3 regions of the Microlunatus phosphovorus NM-1 genome follow, and region 3 is predicted to be linked to each of the others. Evidence: predicted binding sites of a transcription regulator. Region 3 holds the regulator's gene; each other region holds the start of a gene.

Region 1 (7,465 bases), 640 kb from region 3:
CGGTGAGTGGCTGCCGTCGGCCCACCGGTTCCCCAACGGTGGGATCGAGCGCGTGATGACCGCCATCAAGGCGGCCGGCATGCAGCCCGGTCTGTGGCTCGAGCCCGAGGTCGTCGGGATCAACAGCCCGACCGCTTCACGATTGCCCGACGAGGCGTTCCTGCGACTGGGCGGCCAACGTGTCGTCGACAACGGGCGCTATTTCCTCGATCTGCGCAGCCCGGTGGCCAGGGCGTATCTCGACGCCACCTTCGATCGCCTGATCCGCGGGCTTCGAGTGCAGTACTTCAAGCTCGACTTCAACGTGCAGCCCGGCCCCGGCACCGATGTCGACGCTCCGTCGGTCGGCGCCGGCCTGCTCGCCCACCACCGTGCGTACCTGGCCTGGTTCACTGCACTGCGCAGCCGGCATCCCAGCGTGCTGTTCGAGAACTGCAGCGGCGGAGCCATGCGCGCCGACTTCGGCATGCTCGAACACTTCGATCTGCAATCGACCTCGGACAACGAGAACTACCGCGAATACCCGGCGATCGCCGCCGGGGCGCCGGTGCAGCTGCTGCCCGAGCAGGCCGGCAACTGGGCGTACCCGCAGGCCTGGATGGACGACGAGTCGATCGCGTACACGATGGTCACCGGGCTCAGCGGTCGCCTCTATCTGTCCGGCTTTCTCGACCGCATGTCAGCCCCGCAGTTCGGGCTGGTCGCCGACGCGGTCGCGCTGTTCAAGCGCATCCGTGGCTCGACCGCGCGCTCGGTGCCACGCTGGCCGGCCGGCTTACCGGCGTGGGACGCAATCCACCTGGCGCTCCAGTTGAACTCGCCCGAGCACCGCTACCTGTTCGTGTGGCATCGTGGCGGTGCCACGGACACGTTCGAGCTGGATCTGGGTCGAGAGCCCGGCTCGGTCGACTTGATCGAACGGTATCCGCTTCGGCTGAGACCCTGGTCACTCCAGACCGCGCCTGGCGGCGTGGCGCGGGCGACTCCCGGCCAGCCTGGCCCGAGTGCCCGGGTCTACGAGATTCGTTAGCCGCACCGGTCCGTGGCGCGCGTCTTGAGTCACGGCGGTTCGGGCGGGTTGGAGACGTACGTGTGCCCGGTGGGTGTGGTGGTTTCGACCGTGTGCGTGTCCGAGTCGAGAACGCGTACGGTCCAGTCGGGGAGTTCTCGGACGTAGTTCCCGCGTTCGCACACGCCACGGCCATTCGTTCCGCTGGTGGGGCCGCCATCGGAGTGTCGCCGGATGTGATCGAGGTGCCGGATCGGCGCGTCGCAGTAGGGATCGCGGCAGGTCCAATCCCGCCACCGGATGAGTTCGGCCAGCCAGCCGGTGAACCGGCGTCGCCGCTGGTCCAGGTCCACAACCAGCTGCCCGCCATCACGAGTGGGTCGGGTGAAGAGTCGCCGCCACCAGCCGCGAGCCTTGGCGTTCTCGATCAGCTCCCGAGCGAGCCCCGCCGGAATCGGGCCATAGCCGGGGATATCGGCGGGCGTGGGGTCGTCAGGATCCAGTAGCGATCCGAGCGGCATCACGATGCCGACCTCCGCCTTGGTGTCCTCGGCGGATTCCTGCCCGGTGAGGCGAGCGACCATGGTGTCGGCCATGATCTGGCCCCTGGTGCGATCGTCGCCGGTGGCTTTGGCTTGGCGGACTGCCTCGTTGAGGGCCGCGAGGCAAGCGACGCCCTGTTCGACGGGCAGCAGCCCGGTGAGCAGGCTCATTGTGTCGGGTGCTGGCCGGAGGGTGACCCGGCGGTCCTTCCGCGCCTTGGCGGCACGGGCTGTCGATCCGACCGGGTCGGCCCGATACGCGGCGCGTTGGGCCGCGGCGGCGGCCTCCTTCGGGGATTTGCGGTCCAGGTGCTGCTTGGCGAGGGCGGCATCGACTTGGCTGCGAGCGCTCCGGTCGAGGTGGGACAGCTGTTCGGTGACTCGACGGGCGGTGCCCGCGTTGATCTGGCCGTGAGCAAGCAGATCGAGCGTCGCGGGCATATCGAGAACGAGATCCCGGGCCGCATGGAGACGGCGAGACCCCTCGGTCGGGGAGACCCGACAGGCTAGCGCGATCTCGTCGGCGATGCCGCGCTCGGACTTCTTCGGATGGATGCCTTGAGTGACCTGCCGGATCGCTCGCGACCGTGCGAACGCCACCATCTCCACACTCTTCGCCGCCTCCAGACTGGCTTGGAGCCGTTCGAGGGCCGCGATCCGATCGATCCGTACCGCCTCGCTCACCGGCTCGCCGGTGTCGCGTCCCTCCACCAGCGCGACCAGCCAAGCGCCGGTTTCGCGCAGGCGCAGCACCGTGTCGTCGACCACCTCGATCGACTCGAACACCTGTGCTGCTGACATGTCTCCACGCTAAAGCAGACCACTGACACTTTCGAACGTGTGATGGACCCCCGAAGCCTGAACCACCTCGAGAAGGAGCAGTTACATCCCAAGATCGAGAATCGGGATGTAACTGCTCCTTCTCGATGAGGCCAGCTCCTTCTCGATGAGCCTGCTCTTTCTCGCGTCGTCAGGTGTGTTCGACGGCGGCTTGCTGGACGGGCAGCGCGGCGAGATAGCGCTGGAGGAAGGTGTCGAAACCTGCGCGGTCGGCCGGGTCGGGGTCCAGGGTGAGCAGTTCCGCGCCGCTGAACACCTCGTCGGCCAGATAGTCGGCCAGGGTTTGGCCGGGCAGCTTCCGGGTGAGGTAGGCGGCGAGCACGGCGATGCCCCAGGCGCCACCCTCGGAGGCGGTGTCGCCGACCGAGACGGGGGTGTCGATGGCGGCGGCCAGGTAGCGCTGGGCGACACCTTCGGTCGCGAACAGGCCGCCGTGGGCGAACATGGTGTCCAAGGCCACGTGCTCGTCGGATTGCAGGACGTCCATGCCGATCCGGAGGGTGGCGAGTGCGGCGCACAGGTGGGTGCGGATGAAGGTGGCCAGGTCGAAGCGGCTGTCGGGGGTGCGGACGAATAGGGGCCGGCCCTCGGCGAGCCCGGTGATCGGCTCGCCGGACAGATAGTTGTACGCGAGCAGTCCGCCTCCGTCGGATGCCCCGTCCAGGCTGGCCCGGAACAGGGTCTCGAACACCGTGCTGGCGTCGATCTCGGCGCCGATGGCGGTGGCGAACTCGGCGAACAGCCTGGCCCAGGCGTTGAGCTCGCTGGCGCCGTTGTTGCAGTGGACCATCGCGACGAGGTCTCCGGCGGGGGTGGTGACCAGGTCGAGCTCGTGGTGGACCCGGCTCAGTGGGTGTTCGAGGACGACCATGGCGAAGATGCTGGTGCCGGCGCTGACGTTGCCGGTGCGTGGGGCGACGGCGTTGGTGGCGACCATGCCGGTGCCGGCGTCGCCTTCGGGTGGGCACAGGGGGACACCGGCTTGCAGCGTGGCGGTCGGGTCCAGCAGCCGGGCGCCGGTCTGGGTCAGCGTGCCGGCCTGGTCGCCGGCGATCCGGATGGTGGGGAGCAGGTCGGCCAGCCGCCAGTCGTACCCGCGGTCGGCGACCAGAGTGTCGAAGGTGGCGATCATGGCGGCGTCGTACGTGCCGGCCTCGGTGTCGATCGGGAACATGCCGCTGGCGTCGCCGACGCCGAGGACCTGTTCGCCGGTGAGCTGCCAGTGCACGTATCCGGCCAGGGTGGTGAGGTGTGCCACCGACTCGAGGTGCGGCTCGCTATCGAGCACGGCCTGGTAGAGGTGGGCGATGCTCCAGCGGTGCGGGATGTTGTGCTCGAATGCCGCGCTGAGCGCGTCGACCGCGGGTCCGGTGTTGGTGTTGCGCCAGGTCCGGAACGGGACCAGCAGTTCGCCGTCGGCGTCGAAGGCGAGATAGCCGTGCATCATCGCCGAGATCCCGAGGGAGCCGACGGTGGTCAGCTCCAGGCCGTACGTGTCGCGGACGTCGGCGGCCAGGGCGGCGTAGCAGTCCTGGACTCCTGTCCACACCGACCCCAAGGAGTAGGTCCACAGCCGGTCGACGAACTGGTTCTCCCAAGCGTGACTGCCGGTCGCCAGCACTTGGTGATCGGGGCCGATCAGGACGGCCTTGATCCGGGTCGAGCCGAGCTCGATACCCAGGGCGGTCTGGCCGCCTGCGATCACATTAGCTGCCACGTGTCACAGTCCTTGCGCGAGGCGGTAGTAGGCCTGGTTCCAGCGGATCCGGTCGGCGAAGTCACGTCGCGTGGTGGAACCATCGATGACCAGTAGCTCGATACCGAGCTGGTTGGCGAACTCGATCAATTGGTCGGTGTCGACGGCGGTGGAGAGCACCGTGTGGTGCGGCGCACCGGCGGCGATCCAGGACTCGGCCGAGGTGGCCAGATCCGGGTGCGGCTCCCAGACGGCGCGAGCGACCGGCAGTTTGGGCAGTGGCTCGTCGGGCGGCACGACAGTCACCTCGTTGACGACGAGCCGGAAACGGTCGCCGAGGTCGCAGATCCCGAGGATGGTGGCCGGACCGGGCGCGGCGTCGAAGACGAGACGCACGGGGTCGTCCCGGTTGCCGATGCCGAGGGGGTGGACCTCGATCCGGGGGCGGTCGGCGGCGATGCTGGGGCAGACCTCCAGCATGTGCGCGCCGAGGATCTTCGGGGTGCCCGGGCCCAGGTGGTAGGTGTAGTCCTCCATGAACGAGGTGCCGCCCGGCGCGCCGGCGCCGATGGCCTTGACGGTGTGCAGCATCACCGAGGTCTTCCAGTCGCCCTCGCCGCCGAAGCCGTACCCGTCCGCCATCAGCCGCTGCACGGCCAGACCCGGAAGCTGACGCAGCCCGCCCAGGTCCTCGAAGTTGGTGGTGAACGCACCGAAGCCGCCGTCGGTGAGGAAGGACCGCAGCCCGGCCTCGATCTGGGCGCCGTCGCGCAGCGACTGGTGCCGGTCCCCGCCGGGTTGCAGTTCGGGTGCGATGTCGTACGCGGCGGCGTACTGCTCGATCAACTCGTCGACCTCGCTCGGTCCGGCCGCCTCGACATGCTCGACGAGGTCGTTGACGCCGTAGGTGTTGACCGAGACCCCGAACCGGAGCTCGGCTTCGACCTTGTCGCCTTCGGTCACTGCGACGTTGCGCATGTTGTCCCCGAAACGGGCCAGCTTCAGGCTGCGTACGGCGGCGATGCCGCGGGCGGCCCGCTGCCAGCCGGCGATCCGGGCCTGCGTGGTCGGGTCGCTGACGTGACCGGCGACGATGGTCCGCCGGACCCCGAGACGGGCGGTGATGAACCCGAACTCGCGGTCGCCGTGCGCGGCCTGGTTCAAGTTCATGAAGTCCATGTCGATCTCGGCCCACGGCAGGCCGACATTCGCCTGGGTGTGCAGATGCAGGAACGGCGTGGCCAGGGCAGCCAGTCCGCTGATCCACATCTTCGCGGGCGAGAAGGTGTGCATCCAGGCGATCAGCCCGACGCAGTCGGGGTCGGCGTTGGCGGCCAGGATGATCCGCTGGATCGCGGCGGCGTCGGTGAGGACCGGCTGCCACTGCATCGGCAGCGGCAGCGTGCCGGCGTCGTTGAGCTGGTCGACCAGTGCTCGGGACTGCTGCTCGACCTGAGCGAGGGTCTCCGGACCGTACAGTCCCTGACTTCCGGTGAGGAACCAGCAGGTCGGGTTGGTGCTCATCGGTCAGTTACCTCCGGTTGGCCGTAGACGTTCTGGTACCGCTCATACAGGGCGACGATCTTGTCGGGATCGATGGGGATCGGCTCCCCGAGCTGGCGGGCGATGTGGACAGTGCGGGCGACCTCCTCACACATCACCGCGGCCTTGACCGCAGCCTTGGCGGTCGGGCCGATGGTGAACGGCCCGTGGTTCTGCATCAACACCGCCGACGAACGGTGGTTGCGCAGGGTCTCGACGATCCCGTGGCCGATGGAGTCGTCGCCGATCAGCGCGAACGGGCCGATCGGGATCTCGCCCCCGAACTCATCGCCCATCATCGTCAGCACACACGGGATCGGCTCACCGCGTGCCGCCCACGCGGTGGCGTACGTGGAATGCGTGTGCACCACGCCACCCACCTCCGGCAAATGCTTGTACACGTACGCATGCGCGGCGGTATCGGATGACGGGGAGTGGTCGCCGTCGACCAGATTGCCGTCCAGGTCGCAGACCACCATCGCTTCCGGGGTCAGCTCGTCGTAGCCGACACCAGAGGGCTTGATGACCAGCAGGTCGTGACCTGGCACCCGGGCCGAGACGTTCCCGGCGGTCCACACCACCAGACCCCAGCGGGGGAGTTCGGCGTGCAGGTGGGCGACCTCTGCGCGGATTGTGGCGACGGTGTCGGCCAGGTCTGAGGTGAGAGTCACCGTGCTTTGACTCCTTTCCGAGGAGATTTCGCCGACGGCTACCAGTTCGCTGTCGGGGTGAGGTCGGGTATCGGTAGGCCTTGCAGGACTTCGGTGGGCTGTGCGCATACCCGAGTACCGAAGCCGGGGGCCCGAACCAAGACGCCGCACGTGCTGAGTCGGCGCAGTCCTTGCCGAAGGGTATTACGCGAAATCCCGAGCGCGCGTGCCAGGTCCGGCTCCGCCGGCAGTCGCTCTCCTGCTGTCAGTCGGTGTTCGCGGATGGCGCCGGCCAGTCGGGACTCGATCTGGGCCCACAGCGGAACCGGACTGGCGTGATCGAGCGGCAGACACCAGTCGGGGCGCCGATGGCTGCTCAGCTGAGCGGTCCTCATTTCTCGGCCCCGGCGAGGGCGCCCTTGACGAAGTACTTCTGCAAGAACAGGTACGCGATCAGGATCGGCAGCAGCCCGACCAGGGCGGCGGCAGCCGCGGCGCCAAAGTTGTTGCCCTGGGCGGAGAAGAAGCTGGCGGCTGCTGGGGCCAGGGTGCGCATCTCCGGGGTGGTCAAGATGTAGGAGCTCAACGCGAACTCGTTCCAGACGTTGGTCGCGGTCAGGATCGTGACAGTCGCGATCACCGGCTTGAGGGAGGGCAGCACCACCAGCACGAAGGTGGTGAACAATCCGGCGCCATCGATCGATGCCGCCTCCTCCAAGGAGTTGGGCAGACCCCGCATGAACTGGGTGAACAAGAAGATCGCCAACGGCAGCTGGAGAGTGGTCAGCACCAAGATGATGCCGCCGAAGGTGTTGAGCAGACCGACTCGGGCGAGCATCGTGTACAGCGGCACCAGGATGCTCAGGGGTGGCACCATCAGCATGCCGAGCATGGCCAATCCCACGACGCTGTTCAGCTTGGACGTCCGGCGAGCCAGCGGATAGGCCGCCATCGCGCCGACGACGCAGGTCAGCAGGGTGCCGATGATCGTGACGACGAGCCCGTTCTCGATGGCCCAGACCAGGTGCCCCTCGGTCATCGCGGTGCGGAAGTTGTCCAGGGTGGCATCGCCGATCGGGGGAATCCACAGTGAGGACCGATCGGTGATCGATTTGAATGCCGTGGTGACGGCCAGATAGAAGGGCGTCAACTGGACGACGACGACGATCGCGAGGAAGACCCATTT
Region 2 (7,465 bases), 460 kb from region 3:
CGGCGAGGCTTACTGGTGCTGCTGCTATCGATGCTGATGGGTGTCGGGGTGGAGGTGCCGGCGCGGACCAGCAGCGTGAAGGCAGGCAGAGTGATGATCAGCAGCCACCAGAGCCCGTACGGTTCCCACGCCAGCCCCGTCAGTACGCCGGCAAGGAGAGCCAGTCCAGCGCGCAGCCAACGGCTGTGGCGATACGCGATGAACACGCTGCGAGCGTACCGGCAATATCGAGCGTTTCCGGGCCATCGAGCTACCCCGTGGTCGTCCAACCATCGAGCACCAAGGGCTGACCTGCGTCGAGGGCGGTGAGCGCCTTCTGGACGTACGGGATGACGTCGGGCGGCAGCTGGCCGGGATCAGCCCACACCAGCTCGCTGCACTTGGTGGGCTCGCCGATGGCTGGATCGCCCGTCCAACTCGGCACGATGAAGAACAGGTCCAGATACTCGTGATCGGTGGACGACTCAGCCGCTCGGTGAACAACGACACCGAGTCGACACGCTGCCGGATCGACCGCGATCGTCAGTTCCTCGGCCAGTTCTCGCGTCAGCGCACTCGTGACGTCTTCGCCACCCTCGATACGACCGGCCGGCAGGCTGAGCTCACCGTCGTGATAGCCCGATCCGGCACGACGCATCAGCAAGATACGCCCGCTCGCCTGCACAACGCCGTACACCGCCACAGCGGTGCGGAACCGATCAGCTGGCACCGACGTACCGTAGCCGACGATCACGAGCCCGATCGATGATCCTCGATCCTCATGGGTCAGCAAGCTGAATGCCAGCTGGGTCGGCAGTGGCTAGTGGTGTGTCTTGTAAATAGGTTGCTGTTTGGTTGGTAGCATTCGGGTATGCCTCGCCCTCCCGCCCCAGCCCTGTCGATGACCGCAGCACAACGGGAGGTGCTGATCAGGATTGCCCGCTCATCGACGACCGCGCACCGGGAGGTGATGCGGGCCCAGGTGCTGCTCGACGCCGCCGACGGCATCGCGAACGCCGAGATCGCCCGACGGCATCGGGTCAGCATCCCCACCGTGCGGGCCTGGCGGGCCGCGTTCACCAGCGACGGCCTCACCGGCTGGGGCACGGTGAAGAAGGGCCGGGGTCGTAAACCGGTGATCAGTGAGGCCACGATCGCTGAGATCGTGGAGCTGACCACCCACACCACCCCGCCCGGGGCCACCCACTGGTCGTGCCGCACGATGGCGAAACGGGTCGGGGTCTCACCGGCCACAGTGCAGCGGGTCTGGTCCGAGCTCGGGTTGAAGCCGCACCTGGTCGAGACGTTCAAGGTCAGCAACGACCCGCGGTTCACCGAGAAACTGATCGACGTCGTGGGCTTGTACCTGGATCCGCCGGAGAAGGCGATCGTGCTGTGCATGGACGAGAAGTCGTCGGTGCAGGCATTGGACCGCACCCAGGCGTCGCTGCCGATCAAACCGGGCCGGGCCGCGACGATGACGCATGACTACAAGCGCAACGGCACCACCAACTTGTTCGCCGCCTTGGACGTGCTGACCGGCACCGTGATCGGCCGATGCCTGCCCAGGCACCGGCACGAGGAGTTCTTGACCTTTCTCAAGACCATCGACGCCGAGGTCCCCCAAGGACTGCAGATCCACCTGATCCTGGACAACTACTCCACCCACAAGCACGCCGACGTCAAGGCCTGGCTGAAACGCCACCAACGGTTCCACCTGCACGTCATCCCGACCTCATCATCATGGCTGAACCAGGTCGAACGCTGGTTCCGCGAGCTGACCGACAAGAACCTGCGCCGCGGCATCTTCGCCAGCGTCCCCGACCTGATCGCCAGCATCCAGGCCTACATCGACGCCAGCAACGCCGACCCCCAACCCTACAAATGGACCGCCACCGCCGAGTCCATCCTCGCCAAAGTCACCCGCGCCCGCACCACCCTCAACCAACAAGCAAGCTAAAACCGAGACACACCACTAGTGACACCCCACTAAGGTGGACCTGCGACTGGCGTGGCCGGATGTGACCGGCGAGGAGCAACAGAGCGACATCGACCGCCTGGGTGTCCGTGAGGCTTGACCGACGGAGACATGCGAATGCGCTACGGGATGAATCCACACCAGTCCGCCGAGATCGTCGCGGGTCCTGGGCCACGGATCCTCAACGGGGAACCATCGATGATCAACTATCTGGATGCGCTCAATGCGTTCCAACTCGTATGCGAGGTCGACCAAGCGACCGGCAGACCTGCTGCCGCCTCTTTCAAACACGTGTCACCGGCGGGCGCCGCACTGGCTGGCCGGATCGATCCGGTCGCGGCCAGGACCTGGCGGATCGGATCGGTCGAAGAAGACACCCTGCTGTCCGCCTATGTGCGGGCCCGTGATGCCGATCCGAAATCTTCCTTCGGTGACGTCGCAGCCTTTTCCCGGCCGGTTGATCGCGTCACCGCAGAACTGTTGAGCACGGTGATCTGCGACGCCGTGATTGCGCCCGGCTACGAGCCGGGCACGATCGGGATTCTGGCTGCGAAGCGTGGCGGTCGGTTCCTGATGTTCGAGGCCGATCCCACCAGGTTGCCTCCTGCAGCGGAGCGACGAGATGTGCTTGGCGTGACGATCGAGCAGGACCGCGACACGGTGCCTGTGGAGACCGTGCTCCCTGACAGCGGCTGGCTCGCCGGAACGGCGAGGGAGGATGCGTTGCTGGGCCTCGTGACGGTGCGCTATACGCAATCGAACTCGGTCGCGTTCGTCCGCGATGGCATGGCGATCGGTGTCGGCGCTGGTCAGCAGAACCGGGTCGATTGCGTACGTCTGGCTGGGGTGAAGGCAAAGATCTGGTGGCTGCGCCGACACCGGTTCGTCGATGGATTGCCGATGGTGGAGGAGATGAGTCGGCAGGATCGGCTGAACTGGCAGATCCGGTTTGCCGCTGCCGAGATGACCGTCGCACAAGTGCAGGAGTTCGAGGCTCTGTTCGGTGCGGAGGCCAGATCTGCATACGACGATCCGACATGGCGAAGCGATTGGGTATCGAAGTTGTCGGGGATCACGATGACTTCTGACGGCTACCTTCCGTTCCGCGACAACGTCGAGCATGCCGCCGCATTCGGGGTCGAGACCATCGTGGAGCCGGGCGGCTCTGCGCGTACGAGCGAGATCGCCGCCAGCGCCGCAGCCCACGGCATCGACCACGTCGAGACCGGACTACGACTCTTCCACCACTGACTCAGCGCTCCACAGAGTCAGTCAGCTGATCGCCCGATCGGTGACCTCTGGTCTGTATTGGTTACTGTGCCCGGATGATTCGAGTCGTTCGTTATGACCCGTCGTGGCCACGTCGGTTCGATGCGCTCATGAACCGGCCTGGATCCGTCGGAGGGCGGTGTTAGGCCGCGACGGGGTTGTCGGTGCCGTGGGTTGAATCGTAGTGCGCTTGCTCGTATTCGACGGGTGGGACGTCTCCGATCGAGGAGTGCAGCCGGTCATGGTTGTACCAGTGCACCCAGGAGGCGGTGGCGATCTCCACGTCGCGCCAGTGCCGCCAGACCGGCTGCTCGTGGTCGATGACCTCGGTCTTGAACAGCCCGATCGTCGACTCCATCAACGCGTTGTCCAACGCGTCGCCGACGGTGCCGATCGAGCCGGCGATCCCGGCCTCCCGCAGCGCCTCGCTGAACGCCAGCGACGTGTACTGGCTGCCGGCGTCGCAGTGGTGCACGAGCCCGTCGCCGGTGAAGTCGAAGCTGGTCCGGCGGCGGGTGAACAGGGCCTGTTCCAACGCCGAGGTCACCAGCGGGGTCTCCTTGTGGGTGGTGACTCTCCAGCCGAGGATGCGGCGGGAGAACACGTCGGTGAGGAACGACACGTAGCAGAACCCGTGCGGGGTCCACACGTAGGTGAAGTCCGCGACCCACCATTGGTCGGGCCGGGTGGGCCAGTTCCAGCGCCGCTTCACGTGATCGGGATGACGGGGTGCCTTGGCGTCTCGACGGGTCGTCACCGTCGACCGCTTCCCTCGTCTCACCCCGGTGATACCGGCGATCTTCATCAGCCGCTCGATCTGGTCCCGACCCAGCAGCAGGCCCTTGCGGCGGGCCGTCTTCCACAGCTTCCGACGGCCGTACAAGCCCCGGTTCTCCTTCCACAGTTGATACAGCTGGTGGGCGGCGTAGGCGTCGGCCAGGTCGGCCTCGGTGGGCCCGAAGCCGCGGTCGCGGTAGGCGTAGTAAGTGCTCGGGGCGATCGAGATGTCGTGCTCGGACAGCACGGCACAGATCGGCTCGACCCCGAAGCGGTCACGATGGGTCTCGATGTAGTCGACTACGACCCGAGTTTGCGGTCGAGCTCCGCCTGGGCGAAAAACGCTGAGGCGGTCTTCAAGATCTCGTTCGCCCGCCGCAGCTGCGCGTTCTCCCGCCGCAGCCGGGCCAGCTCCGCATCAGCAGGCTCGGCCGCCGCCGCGGGCAGCTTCCCGGCCTCGCCGAGATCGCGGCGGATCCAGTTCCGCAGCGTCTCAGCCTTGATGCCTAACAGCTCGCCCACCTCGACGCGGGCCTGTCGTTGGGAGACATCCCCAGCAGCGATCCGGTCGGCATACATCCGGACCGCCCGATCCTGGGTCTCTTGGTCGTACTTCTTCGGTGCAGGCATGATCCCTTCCTTGGTAGATCATGCCCTCCACGAAATCCAGGCCGATTCACTCAAGAAGGAGTACGGCCAAGCCCTTGCCAGGGCTGGCGTCGAGGTCGTCGCCATCGAACACGTCGGCAGCACCGCTGTGCCGGGGCTGGCTGCCAAGCCGGTCATCGACTGCGACATCGTGGTGGCAACTGACCAAGTCGTGCCGGCCTCCGAGGTGCTGATTGGGCTGGGCTTCCAGCCCCTGGGAGAGCTCGGCATCCCTCGGCGCTGGGCTTTCCAGGAACCTCCGCGGCTCGCCGGAACCAACACGTATGTCATCGTGGATGGCTCGCTGTCGCTACGAAATCACATCCGGCTTCGAGACACGCTGAGGAACAATACCGAGCTGCGCGACCGCTACGGCGCGGTCAAGCTCGCCGTTGGCGCCGCTGCCGGCAGCATTGAGGAGTACGGCCGAGGCAAGAATGCGGTGATCCAAGAGATCCTGGCGACCGCAGGCCTGACCGAGTGCGAGCGCAGGGTCATCGACGCCGCCCAAATACCGCCCCGCGAAGATATGCCCCGATAGACGGACTGTATCTGCTAGCTCACTCCCTTCCATACGACGCATCGGGGTATTCCTCACCGGGTTGAGAAATCTAGTGCGAAGCTCAAAGCGGACCGGAATCCACTGGCGTCTGCTCGAAATCACCGATGCCGGCGTAGCAGTCCCGAAGGCTCGGCCCGCTGATCCACGGGCTGCGGCCGGACGATAGCCGCCATCAGCTCCCCCAGCGGCGTACAAGCCCAAGGTGTCATTCGCAGTACTCCAGCGTGGGATTGCTACGTCACAAGTCCCATTTGTCACTTCTAGTCACACCCGTAACTCTGTCAACAATGAGCGAATCAAGCGGCTCGTGTCCCTGTGCTTCGTGGTTCGCCGAAAGAGAGAAGCCGTCCTCGAGAAGGAGCAACGACAGGTCAAACGGCAGGTTTCGGATGTAACTGCTCCTTTTCGATGGGGACGGCTCAGGCCTTGCGCTCGAACGTATGCCCGATTAGAATGGGAACATGTATTCGACCAGCGAGGAGCGGGTGGACAGTCATCCCCTGCACGCCGCGGTCGATACGGTCCGCACCTCGCTCGAGCATTTGATCAAGCTGATCGACGACGGCGCCCACACCGACCTGGGCGCGTTCGGTCTGGTCGACACCCTGCAGCAGTGGGAGACCCTGCGTAACACCATGCCCGTCATCGATCGGGCATTGATCCAGCACGGCACCGAACAAGGCCACCCCGGGGTGCTGTCGGAACGCACGATGGTCGGGGTGTTGAAGAACGGACTCCGTCTGTCGGCCGGGGAAGCGGTGCGGCGGGTCAAAGCTGCTGAACACCTCGCTGACCGGACCTCGATGGTCGGGGAACCCCTGCCGGCGATCCGGGAACACCTGTCGCAGGCACAGCGCGATGGTGCCGTGACACCCGAACAAGTGTCATTGATCGATCAGACGTTGCGGAAAGTCGCGCATTGCGACCCGGAGCGGATCACCATGGGAGAAGAACTGCTGGTCGAACAAGCCGGCAAGCTCGGGTTCAAGGACCTGACCCTGTTCGCGGCGAAACTCGCCGAGGCGATCGACCCTGACGGGATCCTGCCCTGCGACGAGAAAGCACAACACGACCGCCGGTATTTCCGGGTGCGGCAGCGCGGGGACGGGTGCTGGGCCGGCGAGTTCGTGCTCACCGGCAAGGCGGGGCAGAAACTCGCCACCCTCCTCAGCTCGTTGACCAAACCCCAAACCGGGAGCGTACGGCCCGACAACGCGGACGGCAGCCCCGGCAAGAAGCAGGTCTTGAAGGACGAGCGGACCGTTGGGCAACGCAAACACGACGCCTTCGAGGCCCTGCTCGATGCCCTACTCCGAGGCCAGGACGTGCCCGCCTCGGGTGGCACCCCGGCGACGGTGTTGATCAACATCAGCTGGGAGGAGTTCTGCCGCGAGTTCGGTATGGGCAGCTACGCCGACGGTTCGCCGGTGTCGGCGCGGACGGCACGAGACTTGGCCGATCAAGCCGACATCGCCTGGTGCGTGAAGACCCCGAAAGGCGCGGTGCTGGACTTGTACCGGTCCCGGCGGATCGCCTCACTGGCACAAACGTTGGCGTTGTATGCCCGAGATTCTGGCTGCTCCTTCCCTGGCTGTGATGTCGCACCCCAATGGTGTGAACGGCACCACGTGGTCGCTTGGCAAGACGGCGGCAACACCAATATCGGAAATCTCACGTTGGTATGTTCGTTTCATCATCACCACTTCGCGAAACACGGCTGGCGATGCCAAATCAATGCTGACGGGCTCCCCGAATGGATCCCGCCGAAGTGGATGGATCCGTTGCAGCGGCCGATCCTCAACCACCGCATCACCATCAACAACTGGGATCCCCAAGAACCTCTCAACCTCGACACCGCCGTCGTGGAGGATCCGGCAGCAGGCAAGAAGCCGCCAGGAACAAAACCAGCCGGACCGCCGGAATGACGACCAGCATGGTGACCAATACAGCAACCGCCGCAGGAACGACCCTGCGGCGGCATGCGGCCGTCCCAATCCGCCCTGTTCGAGGACTCGGTCCCGAACGTGTCCGTCCGAGCGTGTCCCTCCGAGCGAGCCAGTGCTCAGGTAGCCGTGAGGGACCACATCCGGACCGGCCGGCGTTTCATCCCGGGACCCGCCCTGTCCGACACGCCATCTTCGGCTGCTTACGGGGGCCTGCTGCCGATGGCGATCTCTACCCATTGACACCCCGGCCGAGGAGTGGCCAGGACGTACGGCCCTACTTACTCCGGCGACGCGCTGCCAGAGTCG
Region 3 (7,465 bases):
GCAACGTCTGGGAGACCGTCGCCTGGTAGCCGTCACTGGTGACTCGCAGGGCGGTGAGCCCGACCACCGTCAGCGCGGCAACCATGATCATCAGGCCGGTCACGATGACGACAGCGACACCCCGATCGGTCAGCCGCCAGCCAGCCGGCCTCGCACTCGGCACGGCGACGATCGGCGCTGGCGTCGGCATCACACAAGCACGAGCAGCCGAGTTCACCGGACGGCTCAAGGACTGCGTCGAAACCGGCTGGGCAGGGCGCAGCCGCGGCCCCGCTTCCCTGCCCGAGCCTTGCGCGGGCCGAGTGCGGCGCCGCGGACGGACAACCGAACGGGCGGCGGTCGGACGGTCAACCACGAGCTGAGTCATTGCTTCCTCCTGCGTCGAACGAGCATTCGATAGAATGCCTGTTTGAATTCTTACCGCACACTTAGGTGATTGGCAAGACCTTTCGATAAAGAACTTCGTGCGACCTACTCTGAACCGGACCACTGACAGTCCCTGCCGACAGCCTTCGACAAGCACCTTCACGGTCCGAGGATCAGTGGACCAGCAGCCACTGACACTCGCCCGATCCACAAGCTCCGCGTCAGTTCTGTAGCGGTTCGTCGACCTGGATCAGATGGGCGGCGTCTGACTGGCCGAGGCAGCCTGCATCTCTGTGATCAGCTGCAGCCGGGCGCCGCAAGAGGTACGGACGATCCGTGGCACGAATGGTCGTTCGTGGCCCGCGGGCGCTACACGCACGTGCGTTCCGCGGCACCGACGGTCGGCTGTGGCCCGGCGGCGCGAGAGATCTACTCGTCGACTCCGCGAGGTGACCGCGACCCAATAGAGTGGCGAACCACTCCCGATGCAGACCGGACCCAGCCGCCACCGGGCTCCCGATTCGGCTGGATCCGAGCCAATCGAAGAAGTTCGCGACACGCTCGAACAGATGTTTGATTGGTCGGCGAAGTCATTCTAGAGTGCAGTCATGGCGAAGAAGACGGATCAGCCCGCACCGCAGCCGCAGCGCAAGCGCGGCCGGCCTCGGGCCAGCGAAGTGGCAGCACAACTGGGCGAGACAGGGTCGATCTCGGCCCTTCCCGACGCACCGGCGGGGGTTGACGGTCTGACCCTGCGGCAGCGACGGATCCTCGAGATGATCAAGGACACGGTCGAGACCAGGGGCTACCCGCCGAGCATCCGCGAGATGGGCGACGCCGTCGGGCTGGCCTCCTCTTCGAGCGTCGCCCATCAGCTCAAGGTGTTGGAGGCCAAGGGCTTCCTTCGTCGCGACCCGAACCGGCCACGGGCCCTCGAGGTGTTGCTGCCGGGCGCGCACGAGGCAGCCAAGGTACGCCCGCTGCACCCCGCACCTGCTGAGCTGGAGTTCGATCAGACCGGGGTCAACGACGCCTATCCTAAGCCGGTCCACGTGCCGATGGTCGGCCGGATCGCCGCCGGCGGTCCGATCCTCGCTGAGGAGCGGGTGGAAGACGTCTTCGCGCTCCCCCGTCAGCTGATCGGCGAGGGGACGATGTTCATGCTCGAGGTGAAGGGCGACTCGATGGTCGACGCCGCGATCTGCGACGGCGACTGGGTGGTCGTCCGGCAGCAGCCCACGGCGATCAACGGAGACATCGTCGCGGCGCTGCTGGACAACGAGGCCACGGTCAAGACCTTCAAGAAGGTGGCCAACCAGGTCTGGCTGATGCCTCACAACCCGGCATACGATCCGATCGACGGCAACCACGCCAGCATCCTCGGCAAGGTCGTCGCCGTCCTCCGGAGACTCTAGTCGCGAAGGCGGAGTCTTGGGAGCGCAGCCGAACAGCGAGTGACGACCCCGTCGCGAGCGACCGTGAGGCGTAGCGACGGCTCCGTCTGGAACGACGAGAGAGCAAACACGTTCTTCCGTTTGCGAACGAGGAGCGAAGACGGAGTCTTGGGAGCGCAGCCGAACAGCGAGTGACGACTGACGCAACCCTTACAGCAGGCTGGGCTCGCTGGTCAGCATCTGGTTGGTGATGCGGGCGACGGCGCGCAGCTTGTTCGCCACGTCGAGAGCCGCGACCTTGTAGGCCTCGGACAAGGTCGGATAGTTGAAGACGGTGTTCACCAGGTAGTCGACGGTGCCGCCACAGCCCATCACCGCCTGCCCGATGTGCACCAGCTCAGTGGCGTTGGTGCCGAAGACGTGCACGCCGAGGATCTCGTGGGTGTCGGAGTGCACGATCAGCTTCAACATGCCGTAGGAATCGCCGATGATCTGGCCCCGAGCAAGCTCCCGATAGCGCGAGATGCCGACCTCGAACGGCACCGCATCCTTGGTCAGCTCGACCTCGCTACGACCGCAGTAGGAGATCTCCGGGATGGTGTAGATGCCGATCGGCTGCAGGTGGTGCAGTTCGTTGGCGGTCTCGCCGAAGGCGTACGCCGCAGCCAGCCGCCCCTGGTCCATCGAGGTGGCAGCCAAGGCCGGGAAGCCGATCACGTCTCCGACTGCGTAGATGTTGGGCACCGCGGTGGTGTAGAACTCGTCGACGACCAGCCGGCCACGCTTGTCGGCCTCCAGGCCCGCGAGATCCAGGTTCAGCTGGCCCGTGTTTCCCTGCCGACCGGCCGAATACATGACCACCTCGGCCGCGATCCGCTTCCCCGACGCGAGGGTCGTGATCGTCCCGTGTCCGGAGCTCTCGACCGACTGCACCTCCTCACCGAACCGGAACGACATCGACAGATCGCGCAAATGGAACTTCAGCGACTCCACGATCTCGGGGTCGCAGAAGTCGAGCATCTGAGCCCGCTTCTCCACCAGAGTCACCCGCGTGCCGAGCGCGGCAAAGATCGAGGCGTACTCCACCCCGATCACACCCGCGCCCACAACGACCAACGAATCCGGCACCTTCTCCAAGGTGAGGATCTGGTCGCTGTCGAGCACCCGCACGCCGTCGAACTCGATGCTGGGCGGCCGGGCCGGAGTGGTGCCGGTGGCGACCACGATCTTGTCGGCCGTCAGCGTGCGCATCATGCCGTGACTCTCGTCGTCGATCGACAGCGTGTGCGGGTCGAGGAAGCTCGCCGTGCCGGCCATCAGCTCGATGTGATTACGCAGCAGCTGGTTGCGAATCACCTCGATCTCGCGGCCGATCACGTGCTGCAGCCGGCTCAGCAGATCGGAGATGGTGATCTCGTTCTTGACCCGATAGCTGGCGCCGTACATATCGCGCTGCTGCATTCCCGTCAGATAGAGGACTGCCTCACGAAGCGTCTTCGAGGGGATGGTGCCTGTGTTCACGCAGACACCACCGACCATCTGCTTGCTGTCGATGACACAGACCCGCTTGCCGAGCTTGGCGGCCTGCACGGCTGCCTTCTGACCACCTGGTCCAGATCCGATGACGGCGAGGTCGAAGTCGTACGTGTGCTCCATGCGTGCAGCCTCACACAAGTGCGCAGCGATTCGCCACCATGCGATCGCCGATCTGGACCCTCACGCTAGCGATCTTGGGTCGCTGGGTTCAGTTCGCGCCCACCTGCAGCTTCTCCCGCAACCACGTCGGATCGTACTGATCTCCGGGCGGGCGCTGCGCGCTCCGCCATTCGGGCGGATGGATGAAGAAGTTCGATTGCTTGCCCAGAATCCTCATTCCGAGATTGACGGTGCACTCCCAGCCTCCATTGCGCTCCTGAGCCCCGATGTTGTCCCCGCGCAAGCTGACATCGCTCATGATCCGGGCCACCCTGAGGTTTTTCCCGACCATCTGACCCGGACCGCTGTCAAACCCACCCGACCCACCGTCGATAGGGGTGAGATCGTCGTCGTACACGACTTGGTGCTCGAGATCGGACCACGCTCTGGCCGCTTCCACCACCGTCTCCGGCGGATAGTCCCTGTCCATGTACGTCGTCTGGCCACCGAGCCCTTGACAGTTCGAGACGATGGCTGATCTGAGCACCTCGGTGATGTCGGTGCTGGCGCCCAGGCTCTCGACCCCAGCAAGCAGCCAGGCTCTGTCCAGTTGCAGCTCATCCAGCTTCTGCCCAGCGGCGGCGTCCCGAGCGCGCATGGCGGCCTTCCACTTCGCGGTCCGGGCATCGTCCCCCGGCTGGGGGTCGTAGATGCTCCTTCCGGAACGAGCGCCGGGTCCTCCCTGTCGCACGCGCTGAACCGCGGTCTGGATGGCCTGGTTTCCCGCCGAACGTTGGAGGTCGAGCAAGGCGGGCACGGGCCCGTGTGGCGAGTGGCGCCCGAACTCGGTCTCAGGTTCACGTTGCCGCGGCAGCGTTCTCGTAACACGCTCTCGATCCACTGGATCCCCCGATCACAGGTGCGGCCCGGGACCGCATGCCTCTTTCGGTCATCGTAGTGATGAGCCCAATCGCGATCTCGCCCGGGCCGCCCCGGACACCTGAAGTCAGCCAGTCGCCAACCGGCGCAGGGCTCCGATGGCGGTCTCGCGATCCGAAGTCGTCCACATCGGTGGCATCGACGCTCGCAGATAGGAGCCGTACCGCGCGGTCACCAGGCGCGGGTCAAGGACCGCGACCACGCCACGGTCGCTGATCCGGCGAATCAGCCGGCCAGAGCCCTGGGCCAACAGCAGGGCTGCGTGGTTGGCGGCCACACTCATGAACCCGTTGCCGCCGGCTTCGGTGACCGCTCGCTGGCGTGCCACGGTCAGCGGCTCGTCCGGCCGGGGAAAGGGAATCCGGTCGATGATCACCAGCCGGCAGGTGTCCCCGGGCACGTCGATCCCCTGCCACAGCGACAAGGTGCCGAACAGCGACGTCTCCTCCTCGGCCACGAATCGGCGGGTCAGCTCGGACAGCTGGGCATCGCCCTGGCAGAGGATCTTCTGCTTCGGCAGCTGCTTGCGTACCCACACCGCCGCGGCTTCGGCAGCCCGCCGAGAGGAGAACAACCCGAGCGTACGGCCGCCCGCGGCCCAGACCAGCTCGGCCACCTCCTCCAGCACCGCCTCACTGATCCCGTCCCGTCCCGGCTGCGGCATCCGCCGAGCGAGATAGAGGATGCCCTGCTTCTGGTACGCGAACGGCGAGCCGACATCGACCGCTCGCCATGGTCGGCGCTCATCGGCCTCACTGAGCTCGGGGACCGGATCGTCGTCCCGGAGCCGCTCGTCGTCGCGTAGCCCCACCGAGCCGGCGACTCCGGTGAAGTCGCCGCCGAGCTTCAGCGTCGCCGAGGTGAGGATCGTGGTGTGCTCGCCGAAGACTCGGGATCGCATCAGACCTGCCACCGTGAGCGGCGCGACCCGGGCCTCCCGTCCGCTGCGCTCTCGATCGGCGACCCACACGACGTCTCGCTCGCTCAGCGCGGCCATCCGTTCGGCGATGTCGAAAATCTCCTTCACCGCCGCCGCAGCCTGCCGGCACTCCGGTTCGCTCTTGTCGGTGCCGCTGGTCAGCGCACTGACCACCTGGCGGGTGACCGAGCGCACCGCATCGCAAGCAGCCACGAACGCGCTTCCCGGGTCCTCGACCCGCTCGAGTGGCATCGAGTCCAGCGCATCGCGCAGCCGGTCGGCCGAGCCGAGCAGCTCGACGCCGAGATCGTCGTCGTCCAGCCAGGTCAGCGCCCGGTTGCCGACTCGCTCGACCATGCCTGGGCTGAGCTCCGCCGAATCAGCACTGGTCACCCGGGCGGTCAGCTCATGTGCCTCATCGATCACCACGGCCTGGTGTTCGGGCAGTGCCGTGCCGCCATGCATCGCGTCGATGGCGAGCAGTGCGTGGTTGGTCACCACCAACTCGGCCTCGCGTGCTGTCTCACGCGACTTCTCCACGAAACACAGGCCACCCTGTGGACACCGCTGGGTCCCCAGGCACTCCCGAACCGGGATGGAGACCTGCTGCCAGCCGCGGTCGGTGTGCGACGGTGCATCGTCGCGGTCGGCCAGCCCGCCGTCCTGCAACTGATCCTCGGCCCACTCGCGCAGCGCGAGCACCTCGGCCCCGAGCGCCGATTCCGGCGCTGTCCGCGGCGAATCCTGCACGGTGGCCAGCAGGTCCGCGGCCGAAATGAGGGTGGCCTGCTCATCGGCACCATCGCGCACCTTCAGCAGGCACGCGTAGTTGGTGCGGCCCTTGAGGATGGCGTGCTCGGGCCGGCGGCCGGTCACTTGCTCGACCGCATCCAGTGCGTGCGGGATGTCCTTGCTGGCGAGCTGGCTCTGCAGGGCCAGGGTCGCGGTGGTCACCACGACCCGATCCAGCTCGCCGCGAGCAAGCCGGACCAGGGTCGGCGCCAGGTAGCCCAGCGACTTGCCGGTTCCCGTGCCGGCCTGGGCCAGCAGATGTACGCCCGTGTCCAACGACTCGCCCACGGCCGCGGCCAGTTCCAGCTGGCCGGGCCGCTCGTGGCCTCCGATCTCGGCAACCGCGGCTGCCAGCACGGCCGCCGTCTGCTCCCCGGCGCTCTGCCTACCCGTTTTGGGCTCACGCGAGTGGGATCGGGCCTTCTTTGGATCTGTCACAGCAAGGTACGACGATATGCGGGCTCAGCTCGAGGCCGCGAGCGTGTACGGTCCCAGCTCGCCCGCCAGATCCGGATGCACCCGGGCAGTGACCAGCGATCCGTGCTCGGTGTGCTCGACGCTCAGCAGCTCCCCGCTGGTGTGGATCCGATCCACCAGGTCGCCACGCTCGTACGGCAGCAGCACCCGCAGCTCACGCTCCGGCCGTGGCAGCCCGCTCTCGACCGCTGCCCGCAATTCGTCGATCCCTTCGCCGGTGCGGGCGGAGGTGACCACCGCGCCAGGAGCCGCGGTACGCAGTGTGGTGATGGCTTCCCGGCTGGCCTTGTCGGCCTTGTTCAACACGATCAGCTCCGGCACATCGCCCGCGCCGATGTCGGCCAGCACGCTGCGGACTGCCTTGATCTGGCCCACCGGGTCGGGGTCAGAGGCATCGACCACATGCACCAGCAGGTCGGCCTGAGCGGACTCCTCCAACGTCGAGGCGAACGCCTCGACCAGATCGTGCGGCAGATGCCGGACGAAGCCGACCGTGTCGGTCAGCGTGTAGACGCGTCCGTCGCTGGTCTGGGCGCGCCGGGTCGTCGGATCGAGGGTCGCGAACAGCGCGTCCTCGACCAGCACCCCGGCACCGGTCAGCCGATTCAGCACACTGGACTTCCCGGCGTTGGTGTAACCGACGATGGCAACAGACGGCACCTGATGTCGCTGCCGCTCGGCCCGCTTCAGCTGCCGGTTCGCGTCCAGCTCGCGCAGGGTGGCGCGCAGCTTCGCGATCCGGCTGTGGATCCGCCGGCGATCGGTCTCCAGCTTGGTCTCGCCGGGACCACGGCCGCCGATCCCGGCGCCGCCGCTGGCCCGACCGCCGGCCTGCCGGGACAGATTGCCACCCCAGCCACGCAGCCGCTGCTTCAGGTACTGCAGCTGGGCCAGCTCCACCTGGGCCTGGCCCTCGGCGCTCTTGGCGTGCTGGGCGAAGATG

Evidence for each region. The regulator LexA, encoded in region 3, represses DNA repair genes until DNA is damaged. The targets are predictions, from matches to a motif close to TCGAACANNTGTTCGA.
Region 1: MLP_RS07355 (HNH endonuclease signature motif containing protein) is a predicted target of LexA. The motif match lies at 2,384-2,399, and genes of this name have one in related genera.
Region 2: MLP_RS12405 (HNH endonuclease signature motif containing protein) is a predicted target of LexA. The motif match lies at 5,646-5,661, and genes of this name have one in related genera.

What each region holds. Positions count from the first base shown of each region.
Region 1 is NC_015635.1:1,635,594-1,643,058, forward strand. Features, by position in the region: gene MLP_RS07350 (glycoside hydrolase family 36 protein) at 1-1,030, shown strand, start outside; gene MLP_RS07355 (HNH endonuclease signature motif containing protein) at 1,060-2,352, opposite strand; gene MLP_RS07360 (xylulokinase) at 2,522-4,108, opposite strand; gene araA (L-arabinose isomerase) at 4,112-5,611, opposite strand; gene MLP_RS07370 (L-ribulose-5-phosphate 4-epimerase) at 5,608-6,300, opposite strand; gene MLP_RS29435 (GntR family transcriptional regulator) at 6,339-6,674, opposite strand; gene MLP_RS07375 (carbohydrate ABC transporter permease) at 6,671-7,465, opposite strand, start outside.
Region 2 is NC_015635.1:2,737,865-2,745,329, forward strand. Features, by position in the region: gene lnt (apolipoprotein N-acyltransferase) at 1-206, opposite strand, end outside; gene MLP_RS12375 (NUDIX domain-containing protein) at 251-709, opposite strand; gene MLP_RS12380 (IS630 family transposase) at 851-1,939, shown strand; gene MLP_RS12385 (5-aminoimidazole-4-carboxamide ribonucleotide transformylase) at 2,075-3,208, shown strand; one part of gene MLP_RS12390 (IS3 family transposase) at 3,369-4,339, opposite strand; AL1L pseudoknot at 4,218-4,349, opposite strand; one part of gene MLP_RS12390 (IS3 family transposase) at 4,339-4,633, opposite strand; gene MLP_RS12400 (GrpB family protein) at 4,632-5,192, shown strand; gene MLP_RS12405 (HNH endonuclease signature motif containing protein) at 5,675-7,138, shown strand.
Region 3 is NC_015635.1:2,273,524-2,280,988, reverse strand. Features, by position in the region: gene MLP_RS10335 (hypothetical protein) at 1-190, opposite strand, end outside; gene lexA (transcriptional repressor LexA) at 975-1,781, shown strand; gene sthA (Si-specific NAD(P)(+) transhydrogenase) at 1,971-3,416, opposite strand; gene MLP_RS10320 (hypothetical protein) at 3,505-4,146, opposite strand; gene MLP_RS10315 (ATP-dependent DNA helicase) at 4,402-6,402, opposite strand; gene hflX (GTPase HflX) at 6,508-7,465, opposite strand, start outside.